Rhodoligotrophos defluvii: one gene and its partner. The protein of the gene in region 1 interacts with the protein of each later gene in a pairwise test. Links are inferred from orthologs where the notes say so. Each region holds a gene or a part of one and is shown on either strand. Other genes may lie near its edges.

The links.
Region 2: the proteins of E4P09_RS03670 (region 1) and ndk interact in binary tests that used the Escherichia coli proteins (3 or more experiments, as listed by UniProt). The link is inferred for Rhodoligotrophos defluvii from one-to-one orthologs.

Annotation. Positions count from the first base shown.
Region 1 is NZ_SZZM01000001.1:769,064-776,019, forward strand. What follows is about bases 1,387-4,116. They hold E4P09_RS03670 (5-formyltetrahydrofolate cyclo-ligase), read left to right. Parts: upstream 1,387-2,307; coding sequence 2,308-2,925; downstream 2,926-4,116. Other genes in these bases: E4P09_RS03655 (hypothetical protein), read left to right, coding at 1,387-1,605; E4P09_RS03660 (cell division protein ZapA), read left to right, coding at 1,642-2,007; E4P09_RS03675 (TIGR00282 family metallophosphoesterase), read left to right, coding at 2,925-3,749; E4P09_RS03680 (YebC/PmpR family DNA-binding transcriptional regulator), read left to right, coding at 3,815-4,116. Outside these bases: E4P09_RS03645 (thiamine phosphate synthase), read left to right, coding at 1-246; E4P09_RS03650 (tetratricopeptide repeat protein), read left to right, coding at 236-1,210; more of E4P09_RS03655, read left to right, coding at 1,324-1,386; more of E4P09_RS03680, read left to right, coding at 4,117-4,564; E4P09_RS03685 (DUF2312 domain-containing protein), read right to left, coding at 4,697-4,963; E4P09_RS03690 (DUF1244 domain-containing protein), read right to left, coding at 4,982-5,278; E4P09_RS03695 (N-formylglutamate amidohydrolase), read right to left, coding at 5,275-6,036; E4P09_RS03700 (hypothetical protein), read left to right, coding at 6,380-6,956. UniProt on the Escherichia coli protein: Involved in the removal of 5-formyltetrahydrofolate.
Region 2 is NZ_SZZM01000001.1:1,400,405-1,407,529, reverse strand. Bases 2,561-5,459 are described here. They hold ndk (nucleoside-diphosphate kinase), read right to left. Parts: upstream 4,272-5,459; coding sequence 3,849-4,271; downstream 2,561-3,848. Other genes in these bases: E4P09_RS06640 (phosphoenolpyruvate carboxykinase), read left to right, coding at 5,037-5,459; E4P09_RS06645 (carboxymuconolactone decarboxylase family protein), read left to right, coding at 4,381-4,776; E4P09_RS06655 (patatin-like phospholipase family protein), read left to right, coding at 2,600-3,844. Outside these bases: E4P09_RS06670 (ABC transporter permease), read right to left, coding at 1-40; E4P09_RS06665 (ABC transporter substrate-binding protein), read right to left, coding at 133-1,722; E4P09_RS06660 (hypothetical protein), read left to right, coding at 2,019-2,444; more of E4P09_RS06640, read left to right, coding at 5,460-6,650; E4P09_RS06635 (DUF992 domain-containing protein), read left to right, coding at 6,676-7,125. UniProt on the Escherichia coli protein: Major role in the synthesis of nucleoside triphosphates other than ATP. The ATP gamma phosphate is transferred to the NDP beta phosphate via a ping-pong mechanism, using a phosphorylated active-site intermediate.

The DNA of each region.
Region 1 (6,956 bases):
GAGGCCGCACCTTGGGTCGAAAACGGAACCGAGCCCTTTTCGCTGCTCGGCTGGTGGGCGCAGGTCTTCGAGGTGCCGTGCGTCGCATTCGCGCCCGCGAGCGAGGCAGATCTGCGCCGCCATGTCTCCCTCGGTGTGGAGTTCATCCGGCCTGCTGACGACATGTGGCGGTCGCCCAACGCCGCCCGCGACACGATCGGCCGCTTCAACGCGGTAATCGATGAGGTCTTGCGCCATGAAGCATAGCAGCTTGTCTTTCTGCGCGGCGGCGTGGCTGAGCTTGGCGTTCATGCTGGCGCCGGTCCTGGGTTCCACGACCGCTGCCTGGGCCGACATGAACGTTGCCGTGACCGCTGCCGAGGCGGGCGATTACGCCAAGGCGTTCCGCGAAGCCTCGCCCCTCGCCGAGGCCGGCGACCCCGCGGCGCAGGCCTTCATGGCCACCCTCTATGAGAATGGCTTGGGGGTGACCAGAGACCAGGACATGGCCATTCGCTGGTACGAGCAGGCGGCAGGCCGCGGCCACGCCGGCGCCATGGTGGCCCTCGCGCTCATGCTGGTCGACGGCCGTGCCGGCAAGAAAGACCTGCAGAAGGCGCAGCAGTTGCTCACCGATGCCGCCAATGCCGGCTACGCGCCGGCCCAGCACAATCTGGCGCTGCTCTATGCCGGCGCCGCAGGTTTCGAGCAGGATTGGCAGAAGTCGGCCGAATGGTTCCGCAAGGCGGCAGAACAGGGCCTGCCCGACGCGCAATACAATCTCGGCGTGCTCTATGCCGAGGGCCGGGGCGTGCCGAAGGACATGGTGCAGGCGGGTTCGTGGATGGCCAAGGCGGCATCCCAAGGCCTGGCCGACGCGGCCCTGGACTATGGCATCATGGTGTTCCGGGGCGAAGGCGTGCAGAAGGACGAGAAGATCGGCGCGCAATGGCTGCTGGTCGCCGCGCGCGCTGGCAACGTGGTCGCCCAGAACCGCATGGCCCATCTCTATATGGCTGGCCGCGGCGTCGAGCAGGATTCTGTTGAGGCGGCGAAGTGGAACATGCTGGCTCGCGAGGGCGGCCGAGTGGATCAAGAGCTGGATGACATGATATCGAAGCTCTCGGGCGACCAGCGGGCCGAGGCCGAGCTCCGTGTGCGCAGCTTCAAGGCCCGCCAGCTCGCCCGCGAACTCCCTCCCGTGATGCCCGCCTCCGGGCCGGGCGGGTGACTGTTGCGGGCGGCCGCGGCGCGGTTGACGCTATGCCGCCTGCAAGCCTAATCTTTACGAATCGTCGGTAGCAGGCCACCGGCGGAATAATCGAGAGGTAGCAACGGAACACGATGGCGGAGTCCACCAAGCTGGACATGGCATTGGCGCGCTTCGAAGATGCTGTCGATCGGCTCGAGGGGATCTTGCGATCGCAACGTCAGGTCAGGGAGGCGGACGCACTCGGCGAGCAGCAGGACGGCTCGGCGCAGATGAGCGAGGAACTGGCGGCCTTGAGGGCCGAGAACGAAGAGCTCCGGCTGCGCAACGAGCTGCTCGAGGAGGCTAACGGCCAGGCGCTGAGCAAGGTCGATCATGCCGTGAGTCGTATTCGCTCCGTACTCGGTGAGGACTGAGTAGCCGATTTCACCTTTTCTCGGAGACCCTGACAAATGGCGCAGGTTGTCGTTCGGGTGAACGATCGCCCCTATACCATGGAATGCGGCCCCGGCCAGGAACAGCATCTGCTCGAGCTGGCACAGCTGCTCGACAGCGAAGTGAGCAGGCTCAAGCGTCAGGTCGGCCAGGTTGGCGATATTCGCCTGCTGCTGATGGCGGGCCTCACCATTGCCGACAAGCTGGCGGACGCCCTGCGCCATATCGAGGCTCTCGAGGACGAGATCGGGGGGTTACGGGATGCGCGCATGGCGGCAATCGAGCGCAATCGGCAGCAGGATGATCGCGTGGCCGAGCGCTTGAACAGCGCCGCAGCCCGGCTCGAGGATCTGTCGCGCGAACTGGGCGGACCGGCAGAGTGATTTTCCTGCGCTATGCGGCTAGATTTTGCCGGCATGCGCGACTAGATTAGACCTACGGGCTGCCCGGCGCGTCAGGAGATCAAAGTTCCCAGGGGCCTATAAACGATCTCAACGGGAGCTGTCCCTGATTGAGGCCGTGGCCTCTTTCACATGGCGCCCACCTACGCTAGTAGGGACCCGGGATCGTATCCTCCAACGGCCAGGGCGGCTCGGCAATTCCCGCAGGTAGCGGCCATTCTGGCATGGCCGCGCATGCAAAACGTCCCGGGCGCCGCGTGCTCGGCCCGCAAAGACCGTGTGATGCTGATGGACACACCGGCCTCGCTGGCCGACCTCAAAAAAGCGGCGCGCCGCCAGGCCGCCTCCACGAGAGCTCAGATTCATGCCGTGGCCGCAGCCACCGCGCGCGAAGCGCTCGCGCGCGCCGGCGGCAAGGTGCTGGGCGCGGGCCATGGCCGCATTGTCGCGGGCTTCCACGCCTATCGCAGCGAAATCGACGTCGTGCCGCTGATTGCCGCCCTCGCCGCCGCCGGCTGGGCGACGGCGCTGCCCGTCATCATCGCCACCGATGCACCGCTGGTGTTCCGGCGCTGGGCGCCGGGCGACGAGACCATTCCCGGGCATTTCGGCATCCATGTGCCTCACGATCGCGCGGCACTGGTCGAGCCTGACGTGGTGCTCGTCCCGATGCTGGCCTTCGACCGCCAGGGCTACCGGCTTGGCTATGGCGGCGGCTTCTATGACCGTACGTTGCAACGGCTGCGCGCCCTCAAGCCGGTGATCGCGGTTGGCGTGGCTTTCGCCGGCCAGGAGGTGGAAGCGGTGCCGCGGGGACCGTTCGACCAGCCGCTCGACTGGATCCTGACCGAAGCCGGCCCGGTCTATCCTATCCATCAGCAGGACGTGAGCGGGGTCTGATGCGGCTGATCTTCATAGGCGACGTGGTAGGCAGATCCGGCCGCAAGGTACTGTACGAACGCCTTCCCCAGCTGCGCGAAGAGCTCGCCGCCGATTTCGTCGTGGTGAATGGCGAGAATGCGGCCGGCGGCTTCGGCATCACCGAGGAGATCTTCCGTGACATCCGCGATGCCGGCGCCGATGTGGTCACGCTCGGCAACCATGCCTTCGACCAGCGCGAGGCGCTGGTGTTCATCGAGCGCGAGCCGACCCTGCTGCGGCCCATCAACTATCCCGCGGCCACGCCCGGCCGTGGTGTCGGCCTGTATCCGACCACCACCGGGCGTTCGGTGCTCGTGATGAATGTCATGGGCCGGCTATTCATGGACCCGCTCGATGACCCCTTCGCCGCCATCGACCGCGAGTTGGAGAACTGTCCGCTGAAACAGGTCTGCGATGCGGCGGTGATCGATATCCACGCGGAGGCGACGTCCGAGAAGATGGGCGTCGGCCATTTTGCCGATGGCCGGGCGAGTCTGGTGGTGGGAACTCATACCCATGTCCCCACGGCCGATCACCAGATCCTGCCGCGTGGCACCGCCTATATCACGGATGCAGGCATGACCGGCGATTACAACTCCATCATCGGTATGGACATTGAAGAGCCGCTCACCCGCTTCACTCGCAAGCTGGCCACCGGCCGTTTCGAGCCCGCAGGCGGCGAGGCCACCCTATGCGGGGTGGGCGTGGATGTGGATGACGAGACCGGCCTCGCCCGCGCCATCGCGCCCATACGGGTGGGCGGCCGCCTAGAGCAGATCTTGCCCGCTTTTTGGCTGTCCTGAACTGGATTTCCCCCGGATCCGCGCCTATAAAGCGGCTAAACAGGTTTCCCCGACAGAGATAGACGATGGCCGGCCATTCACAATTCAAGAACATCATGTACCGCAAAGGCGCGCAGGATGCGAAGCGCGCCAAGATCTTCTCGAAGCATTCCCGGGAAATAACCGTCGCCGCCAAGGCCGGCGGCCCTGATCCTGCCAGCAATGCCCGGCTCAGGCTCGCCATCCAGAACGCGCGCGCCGAGAACATGCCGAAGGACAATATCGAGCGCGCTATCAAGAAGGCCAGCGGCGGCGACGCCGAAAGCTATGAGGAAATCCGTTATGAGGGCTACGGACCTGGCGGCGTGGCGGTGATCGTGGAGGCGCTCACCGACAACCGCAACCGCACCGCCGGCACGGTACGCTCCTACTTCACCAAATTCGGCGGCAATCTCGGCGAGACCGGGTCCGTGTCCTTCATGTTCAACCGGATCGGCCAGATCAGATACAAGCCGGACGCCGGTGACGCCGAGACCGTGCTGGAAGCGGCGATCGAGGCCGGCGCGGAGGACGTGCAGTCGGACGAGAGCGGCCACTTGGTCACCTGCACCTTCGAGGACCTCAACGAGGTTTCCGCCAAGCTTCAGGAGCGGCTCGGCGAGGCCGACACGGTGCGCGCCCTATGGGTGCCCCAGACCACGGCGCCGGTGGACGAGGAGCGCGCCCAGAGCGTCTTGAAGCTGATCGCGGCCCTCGAAGATGACGACGACGTGCAGAACGTCTACTCGAACTTCGAAGTCAGCGACGAGGTGATGGCCAAGCTGACCGCCGCGTAGCCCGTCTCGCTTGAAAGTTCGCCGATATCCGTCACCACCGGGCTTGACCCCCGCCCGGCCTGACGGGGCCCTGTATTCAGGGCACCACGATAGGCGCTTCCCCCCGCACGAAGTGAAGCTCGCCAGAGATTTTCAGGCCGCCGCTTCCGAGCCCGGCACCATGCCCAGCGCCTGCAGGTAGAGATCGAGGATCGCCTCCTCCTCTTCCCGCTCGGCCCGATCCTTCTTCCGCAGCGCAATCACTTTGCGCAGGATCTTCGTGTCGAAGCCATGGGCCTTGGCTTCCGCATAGACCTCCTTGATGTCGGCGGCCATCGCCGCCTTCTCCTCTTCCAACCGCTCGATTCGCTCCACGATGCTCCGCAGCTGGCCCTGCGCAAAAGATGTGGTCTGGTCCATACTCGCTCTGCCTCAAACTCAATGCTTATGCGTCGCCTGGAAGGCAGCCGCCTGTTCGGGAGTCGCTTCGGACTGATACCGCGCCTTCCACTCCTCGTAAGGCATACCGTAAATCTCGCGGCGAGAGTCGTCCTTCGTGACAACAATCCCCTGACTTTCCGCAGCCTCTTGATACCAGTTGGCCAGGCAATTCCGGCAAAATCCCGCAAGGTTCATGAGATCGATGTTCTGCACGTCGGTCCGCTTGCGCAAATGCTGGACCAGCCGCCGGAAAGCGGCCGCCTCCAGCCGCATCTTCGTGTCTTCGTCGATCATGGTCTAATCCGTCCGGTTAGGGTTTTGTCCTTCAGCAGAGTGGGCAGCAGGCGCGCCAGGCGTTCCGCCCATTCCTCGGCACCCGCTTCATCGGCAATGAGGTCCTGGCGGACCTCGATCAGCGCGTGCGAAAGGCCGCGGCGGGTGCAATGAATGTCCATTGTGTCACCATCGAGCCCACCGCGATAGGGTTCGTTCTCGCCGACAACCAGGCCAGGCTCCGCGCGCAAGGCCGCAACCAGCGCCCGCGACAGGCGCTCGTCCCGGTCCCACAGCAGGCCCACATGCCAAGGCCGGGGAACACCCTTCCAGCTGGGCGTGAAGCTGTGGATCGACAAGACGACCGGATCCCGCCCCGCCGCAACAATGCGTTCCATCCAGCCGTCGATCGCCTGATGATAGGGGCGGTAGAAGCGCTCGAGCCGCCGCAGCCGCTCGGCCGCATCCACTCGGGCATTCCCCGGCACGATCGATCCATCGGAGAGCCGCATGATCAGCGTGGGATCGTCCTCTCCCCGATTAGGGTCGATTAGCAGGCGGGAAAAGCAGCTCAGCACGGCGGGAGCGCCGAGCCGCGCCGCGAGTGCCCGCGTCAGGGCTTCCGCCCCGATGTCATAGGCGATGTGGCGTGCGAGCTCGCTCTCCGGCAGTCCAAGCGTACCATATTCCGGCGGCAGCGTGTTCCGGGCGTGGTCGCAGACAAGCAGCAGACCGCGCTCCACGCCTCCCACCAGTTCGATAAAGGCTTCCGATCCCATCGGCCGTGCCGGTAACGCGCAGGTCAAGGCGCCAGCCGGGCCAGCTTGCGCCGCCGAGTGCATGCCACCGCGTCAAAGGGCTGAAGGCCTGGTCCGTTTCCGGCCGCACTGATCGGCAACCCCCTCAGAGATCTCACGATTCCGCCCCGCCGCCACTGTCGCTGCCATCATCCATTAGCACGGCCTTTAGGATTCGTCACCCGAACATGAATGATATTTAATCCGGGCGCAAGAATACTGGCCCAAGCCGCCAAACATTTGCCGTAGAGAAGGAGAATTAGATCCGGTCATGTAAACCTTCTGGAATATATCCTCTCCATAGATTGTCTTAATAGGATTAGCTATGCCTTTCTTCAACAGGAGAAGCGGCACGCAGGCCTCATCACGCAAGCCGCTCTTTTCGCCCAGCAAGTCACAGTCTTCGAGTATTGCTTCACACCAGTTCGGCAGCAAGTCACATGAACCAGCCGTACCCTCGCATGCGATTGGCAGCAAGTCGCGTCCTTTGGCTACGCTGCCGCCTGAAGCGGCACATGTCGTGCCCAAGTTGTCGGAGAGCATGAAGCAAATTGCCAGCCGACTGCCGTCGGATGCGCGATCGCGGTTTTGGGACGGCGATCCGAAAAAATTTTCACCCGATACCGCGGCGCATACGGTTTCCGGGATCAGCAAGTTGACTGCAACCAATCGGGACATCCTGGATGTCAGCCACACCGGCTTCAACGTCCCCAAGGACGACATCAGAAAATATGCTCGCGAGATAGATCACCAGGCGGAAGAGCTTAGCACGCGAATCCAGAACCTTGGCTCCGTCGGCAGTTCAAAGGAAGCTGCAAGGCGCCTGGCTTCCCTCGGCGATCACGCGCAACGCTTCGATCTGAAGCTGGAACATGGCGAGATACAGCGCCAGTATGCCGAAA
Region 2 (7,125 bases), 630 kb from region 1 along the record:
TCAGCAAGAAGCGCAAAATGCGCCAGCTGATGCGGATCACCGCCGGGAAGGCTGCCGCGCCGCCTCTGCGAACCCCGCCGACGGCAGCTTCGGAGGCGGCGCCAACCCGTGCTGTGCCCCTCAGCGCCAATGTCAGTCTTTGCTCACCGAGGCAACGATATTGGTGTCAAACGACGGGCCCAGCACAAAGTTGTTGACCTTGTCGGACACGGCCGCGACTTCGATCTGCTGGAACATGATGATAAAGGGGCCAGTCTCCATCACCTCCTTCTGCATAGCCTGGTAGAGCTGGGCACGCTTATCGGTATCGCTCTCAAGAATGGCCGCATCCACCTGCTTGTTCAGCTCGGGCGTGGGCCAGGCATTGCGCCAGGCCAGGGTCTTGGAAGGGCCATCGTCGGAATTGTCGGGATTTGACGCGAAAGTCTGGGCGTTCGTGTGCGGGTCCTGATAGTCCGCACCCCACTGGCCAATATACATGTCGTGCTGGCGCGCCCGGTATTTCGTCAGCGTCTGCTTGCCGTCGCCGGGGATGATCTCCATTTTGATGCCGCCTTGGGCCAGGGTCTGCTGAACCGCCTCGGCCATGCCCGCAATCGGCTGGGTCTGGCGCACGTCCATGGTGATGGTGAAGCCGTCGGGATAGCCGGCTTCGGCGAGCAACCCCTTGGCCTTCTCGACATCGAGTTTGTAGGGCGTGTCGTTGATCGCACCCAGGAAGCCCTTGGGCAGGAAGGCCTGATGCTTTTCGCCGAGGTTCTTCATGATGGTGTCGGCGATCGCATCGTAATCCACGAGATATTTGATCGCCTCGCGCACCTGCGGCTTGGCCAGCATCTCATTCTTCTGGTTCAGGCTGAAATAGTAAAGCGTGCCCTTCGCCGCCTGCACGATATCGATGTTGTCCTTGCCCGAGACCGCTGCGATCTCTTCTGGGCCGAGATTGCGGGCCACGTCCACATCACCCTTTTCCAGCAGCAGGCGCTGGGTGGCTGTTTCCGGAATATGGCGATAGATCGCCCGGGCGAGCGGCGGGGCGTCGCCGGCATAGTTCTCATTCCGCTCCAGCACGATGACCTCGTTGGCCCGCCAGTCGCGGATCTTGAACGGACCGGAGCCGGCATAGTGCGTACGCAGCCACTCATAGCCGAAGTCGCCGTTCTTCTCGTTCTCCATAAGCAGCTTGCTGTCGACGACCGAAGCGACGGTGGAGGTCAAGCAATAGAGGACGAAGCTGATGGCATAGGGCTTGTCCATAGTGAAGGTGAACTCGTAATCGCCCGTGGCCTTGATCTTGTCCTTCACATTGTCCTTGGTGATGCCGAACTGGTTGATGATGAAGGCGGGCGACTTGTCCAACAACACGGCGCGCTGCAGGGAATAAGCGACGTCGTTGGCGGTCAGCGGATTGCCGGATGCGAATTTGCGGCCCTGACGGATCTTGAATGTGACAGTCTTGCCGTCCTCGGACACGGTCCAGCTCTCGGCCACCACGCCGTGCAGCTTCGAGACGTCGTTGATGTCGTAGCCGATCAGCCGCTCATAGGTGTTGCCGGCGATCTCGGCCCCGGAAAGCTCGAAGATCTCGGCGGGATCGAGCGAGATGATGTCGTCGAACTGCCAGGCCTGCACCAGGGTGTCGGCGGGCGTATCCGCAATGGCCGGCCCTGACAGGCCGAGCACGATCACTGTTGCCGACAGGAACTCTCGGAGCCGAGGCATTCGCATTGGTTTCCCTCCCTTTTCGCGTGTTGAAACAGGAGTGTGCATCTGAGCCCGCGCCGCTGTCCATACTTCCTTCGGCAAAGGCGCCGGCGCACGCGCGGCGGACAAGCCGGGCTGCCTCGCGCGATTTGAAGGCATTTCCCGGGCTAAATCTTAACCATGCCAAGCATTTATCTTCAATCATAGGTTGTTTTTCTAAGTCTATTTCTCCCAAGCTCAAGGCGTATTTTGCTCCACTCAAGCATGTGTGCTGGGTGAGACGGAGGCGAATTTTACAACGCGGAGTAAGGATTATGGCAAAGGCAAGGGGCACTCACCACGACGGTTCCAATGTCTTCACGGTTCACGTCGCCAAAGCAAAAGATCACGACGAAGGGCCGGTCATCTCCTTTGGTCCTGTGGATCCCGACACCCATTTCTGCCGGACCCCCGTTCCGGATCATCTGCTGGTTCCGTGGTCAGCAGACCTCCAGATCGTGGAGAAAGTCGAGGTCGAGCATCTCAAGATCGGAAATGCCGCCCTCAAGGACATCAAAATCGAGAAGGAGTTTGACGGCTTCGTCGTGAAGGTGGGGCGCCACGTCCTGAAAGTGAGCTACAAGTATTTGGACGTTACAGATCACACATTCACGATCTCGCAGGGACAGGACGGCACGGTCGATCTCCATCTCTACGACGAGCAGATCTGGGACGTGGTCCCGCACAAGCGGCGCCCTTGACGCGAACAAGGCGCAGGCCCCAAGCAGCCGGTGCGGCCTCGAGGACACATCGGCGCGCAACTCACGCATATCGCGCGTGATTTCCATACACACAACTTTTAAGAGCGGGCGCGTTCAGCCAGAATGGCGCGGGTTCACTTGGGGACATCGCCATCATGATAACCAGCTTGCTGCGAGCTGGGGCCATCGTCTTGCTGTCGGCAGGCCTTGTCGCCTGCACGTCGTTTCAACCGCGCCACCCCGTTCCGCCTGCCGAGCTCCGGGCCGCCAACCCGGCCGGCTATCCGCAAATCCGCTTCTGGGGCGATGTACTGCCGGACACGGATGATGCAGCGGCGACCCTGCAGGCGGCCCATCGCGCCGGCGCCTACCGGGGCGCAGGACGCGCGCCGCACAGGCTCGATTTCCTCGCGATTTCGGGTGGCGGCGAGAACGGCGCGTTCGGTGCCGGCGTGCTGGCCGGGTGGAGTTTGCGCGGCAGTCGGCCACGATTCGAGGTCGTCACGGGCGTCAGCACCGGCGCGCTGATCGGCGCCCTGGCCTTTCTCGGCCCGTCGCGCGATGCGCAGCTGACCGCGCTCTATACCCAATATGGTGGACAGCACATCATGCGATGGCGCGGATTGCTGCCCGTTCTGCTGGGGGGCGAATCGCTTGCCGACGACGCACCGCTCGCCGGACTGATCGCTCGTACGATCGATGCGGCCTATCTCGATGAGGTCGCGACAGAGCACCGGCGCGGCCGGCGATTTTTCGTGGCCACCACCAATCTCGATGCGCAGCGGCCGGTGATCTGGGACATGGGGGCGATCGCGGCGAGCGGAGAACCCGGCCGGCTCACCCTGTTCCGGTCGGTATTGCTGGCCTCGGCCTCGGTGCCGGGCTTCTTTCCGCCGGTGAGGATCGCCGTTGCCGCGAACGGCGCGCACTATGACGAGCTGCACGTGGACGGCTCGGTCAGCGCGAATGCCTTCATCTTCCCGGCCTTGTTCATGAAGGCCCTGTCGCCTCGCGGTCAGCATGTGCCGCGCCAGCTCTATGTCATTCACAACGGGAAGCTCAGCCCGGAATATTCACCCACGAAGCCGAGCTTGCTGCCGACCATTGCACGCTCGCTCAACACCCTCACCAAGGCGCACGGCATCGGCGACCTGTTCCGCCTCTATGCCCTGGCGCAGGCGCATGGCCTCGCGTTTCGGATGGCTGCCATTCCCGCTGATTTCGAGCACACGGGCAATACAGGCTTCGACGTGCAGTACATGCAGGCGTTGTACAGGCGCGGCTACGCCATCGGCCGAAGCGGCGCGGAATGGATGGCCATGCCGCCCGCCTTGGGGTTCGAGCGCTACAAGCCGAATCAGCCGAGCCAGCGGCTTGCGCGCACGGTCAGCACGCGTTAGCGGATTAGCCGACGATCTCCTCGGGCCGGAAGTTCAGCTCGATTTCGATCTTCGCGTTCTCCGGGCTGTCGGAACCGTGCACGGAGTTGCGCTCGATGTTCTCGGCGAATTCCTTGCGGATGGTGCCCGGGTCGGCCTTGGCGGGGTCGGTCGCGCCCATGACCTCGCGATTGCGGGCCACCGCGTTCTCGCCCTCCAGCACCTGCACGACGATCGGGCCGGACGTCATGAACGCCACCAGGTCGTCGAAGAACGGCCGCTCCTTGTGCACGGCGTAGAAGGCTTCCGCCTGCTCTCGTGTCCATTTCACGCGCTTCTGCGCAACGACGCGCAGGCCCGCCTCCTCCAGCTTGGCGATGATCTTGCCGGTGAGGTTGCGCGCTGTCGCGTCGGGCTTGATGATCGAGAAGGTGCGCTCGAGCGCCATGGTCGTCCTCTTGTGATTGGATCAGGTCATGGATTTAAGGGTGGCGCGGTTTATAGCGGCGGACCTACACTCCTTCAAGCCGAGCCAGAGGCAAGCAGAGGGCGTTCACATGAAGGCAATCGAGTATGCGGATGCGAGCGACGAGGTCCGCGCCATCTACGACGACATCAAATCCTCACGGAACGTGCCCGACGTCAACAATTTCTGGAAATATCTGGCGAACGACCCGCGCATGCTCGACCATGTATGGTCTTCGCTCAAGGACGTGATGGGCGCGGGCGGCCATCTCGACCCGGCGGTGAAGGAGCTGATCTATATCGCGGTGTCGATCACCAATGGCTGTGCGTACTGCCAGGCGAGCCACACGGCGGCGGCGCGGACGAAGGGCGTGACGGACGAAATGCTTGCGGAAGTCTATGCGATTGTCGGCCTCGCCAATATGACCAACCGGTTGGCGACCGCCTATCGCGTGCCGCTGGATGAAAAACCCGACAGCGACAGGTGAACGCCCCGGAATTCGTCCTCTTCCGGAGGCATTGTCCAAAGGGCGGAGATTGCATAGAGTTGTAGGCCCTGACCTGGAGCCTGCCGCGACGCGGCCTAATTTTGCGGCTTCACTGTGGGACCGAAGAACGCTGTGGCTGTCTGCCGCAGGGAAGTCGCCGCGGTTTTCGGTCATTTCGAAGAGCTTGCGAGTTGTTCATTTTGCAGGTGCTGCAGATTGCAGAAGCCGCGATGCGGCGAGGATAAGGCCAGGAGATAGGCGTGAAACAGTGCGGGCGTTACAACACAGCCTTGGGGGCGGAGGCGACGGGGTTCCGTGCGGTCGCCAAGGTGCATTGGAATCAGACCGCAGCGGAGTTGTACGAGACGGCCGTCAAACGGGGCGAAGGGTCGATCGCTCAAGGCGGCGCCTTCGTTGTGTCGACCGGCCAGCACACCGGCCGCTCAGCCAAGGACAAGTTCATCGTTTGCGACGAAACCACCCGGGACGAGATCTGGTGGGATAACAACAGGCCCCTTTCGCCGGAGCATTTCAACCAGCTCTACAAGGACTTCCTCGTCTATGCGGAAGGGAAGGAGCTCTTCGTCCAGGACCTCTATGGCGGCGCCGACCCGGTGCACCGCCTGTCGACCCGGATCTTCTGCGAATATGCCTGGCATGCGCTGTTCATCCAGCATCTGCTGATCGTGCCGCCGGCCAAGGACCTCACGACCTTCCAGCCACAGCTCACCATCATCGACCTGCCGGGCTTCCGCGCCGATCCGGAGCGGCACGGGGTGCGTTCGGAAACGGTGATCGCCATCGACTTCAAGCGCGGCCTCGTGCTGATCGGCGGCACGTCCTATGCGGGCGAGATCAAGAAATCGGTGTTCACCGCCCTCAACTACCTGCTGCCGCCGCGCGGCGTAATGCCGATGCATTGCTCGGCCAATGTGGGCGCAGACGGGGACACGGCGATCTTCTTCGGCCTATCGGGCACCGGCAAGACGACGCTTTCGGCCGATAGCAGCCGCACGCTGATCGGCGATGACGAGCACGGCTGGTCGGAGAACGGCATCTTCAATTTTGAGGGCGGCTGCTATGCCAAGGTCATCCGCCTCTCGCCCGAGGCCGAGCCGGAGATCTATGCCACCACCCGGCAATGGGGCACGGTGCTCGAGAACGTGGTGATGGATCCCGTCACCCGCGAGCTCGACCTTGATGACGGCTCGCTGACCGAGAACACCCGTTCGGCCTATCCGCTGCACAGCATCCCCAACGCCAGCGACACGGGACTGGCGCCGCAGCCGCGCAACATCATCATGCTCACGGCGGACGCGTTCGGGGTGCTGCCGCCGATCGCGCGTCTGTCGCCGAGCCAGGCGATGTACCATTTCATCTCCGGCTATACGGCGAAGGTCGCGGGTACCGAAAAGGGCGTGACCGAGCCGGAAGCCACCTTCTCGGCCTGTTTCGGCGCCCCGTTCATGCCGCGCCACCCCGGTGAGTACGGACGGTTGCTGCGCGACCTGATCGCCACGCACAATGTCTCGTGCTGGCTGGTGAACACGGGCTGGACCGGCGGCAAGTACGGGGTGGGACAGCGCATGCCGATCGCTGCGACGCGCGCGCTGCTCAATGCGGCGCTGGACGGATCGCTCGACAAGGCCGAGTTCAGCACCGACCCGAATTTCGGCTTCCTGGTGCCGACCGCCGTTCCCGGGATCGACAGCAAGCTGCTTTCGCCGCGGGAGACCTGGGCCGACAAGCAGGCCTATGACGTACAGGCCAAAGCGCTGGTGAAGATGTTCAACAAGAACTTCCAGCGTTTCGAGTCTCACGTCGACCCCGAGGTGCGCGCGGCAGCGCCCATTTGGAAGGAAGCGGCAGAGTGAGGGCTCTGCGGCAATGATACCGCGGATGCGAGCGGTTGCCGCCGGTATCGTGCTTGGCTTGGCGGCCTGGCTCGCCGGCGCCGGTGAACCGGTCGGCGCAGCCGCCGCATTACGCGTGGTCGGCACGCTGACTTGTGACGTTCCGGGGCCGGATGTGGCGCTGCATTTCGGGTCGAATCGGCCGGTGCGCTGCGTTTACCACCCGCGGCGGGGCCGCGCCCAGGTGTATGCCGGCCATTTCCGCAAATACGGGGTCGAGGTCGGGGTGATCGGCAACACCTCCATCAGCTGGCGGGTGCTGGCACCGACCAGCCGCATCCCACGCCGGGCGCTCGCTGGAACCTATCGCGGCTTCACGGTGGAGGCGACCATCGGCGTCGGCTCGGGCGCCAATATCCTCGTGCGCGAGGGCGAGGGAGCGGTGCATCTCGACCCTATCGGCATGCAGACCCAGACCGGAGGCCTCAATGCAGCG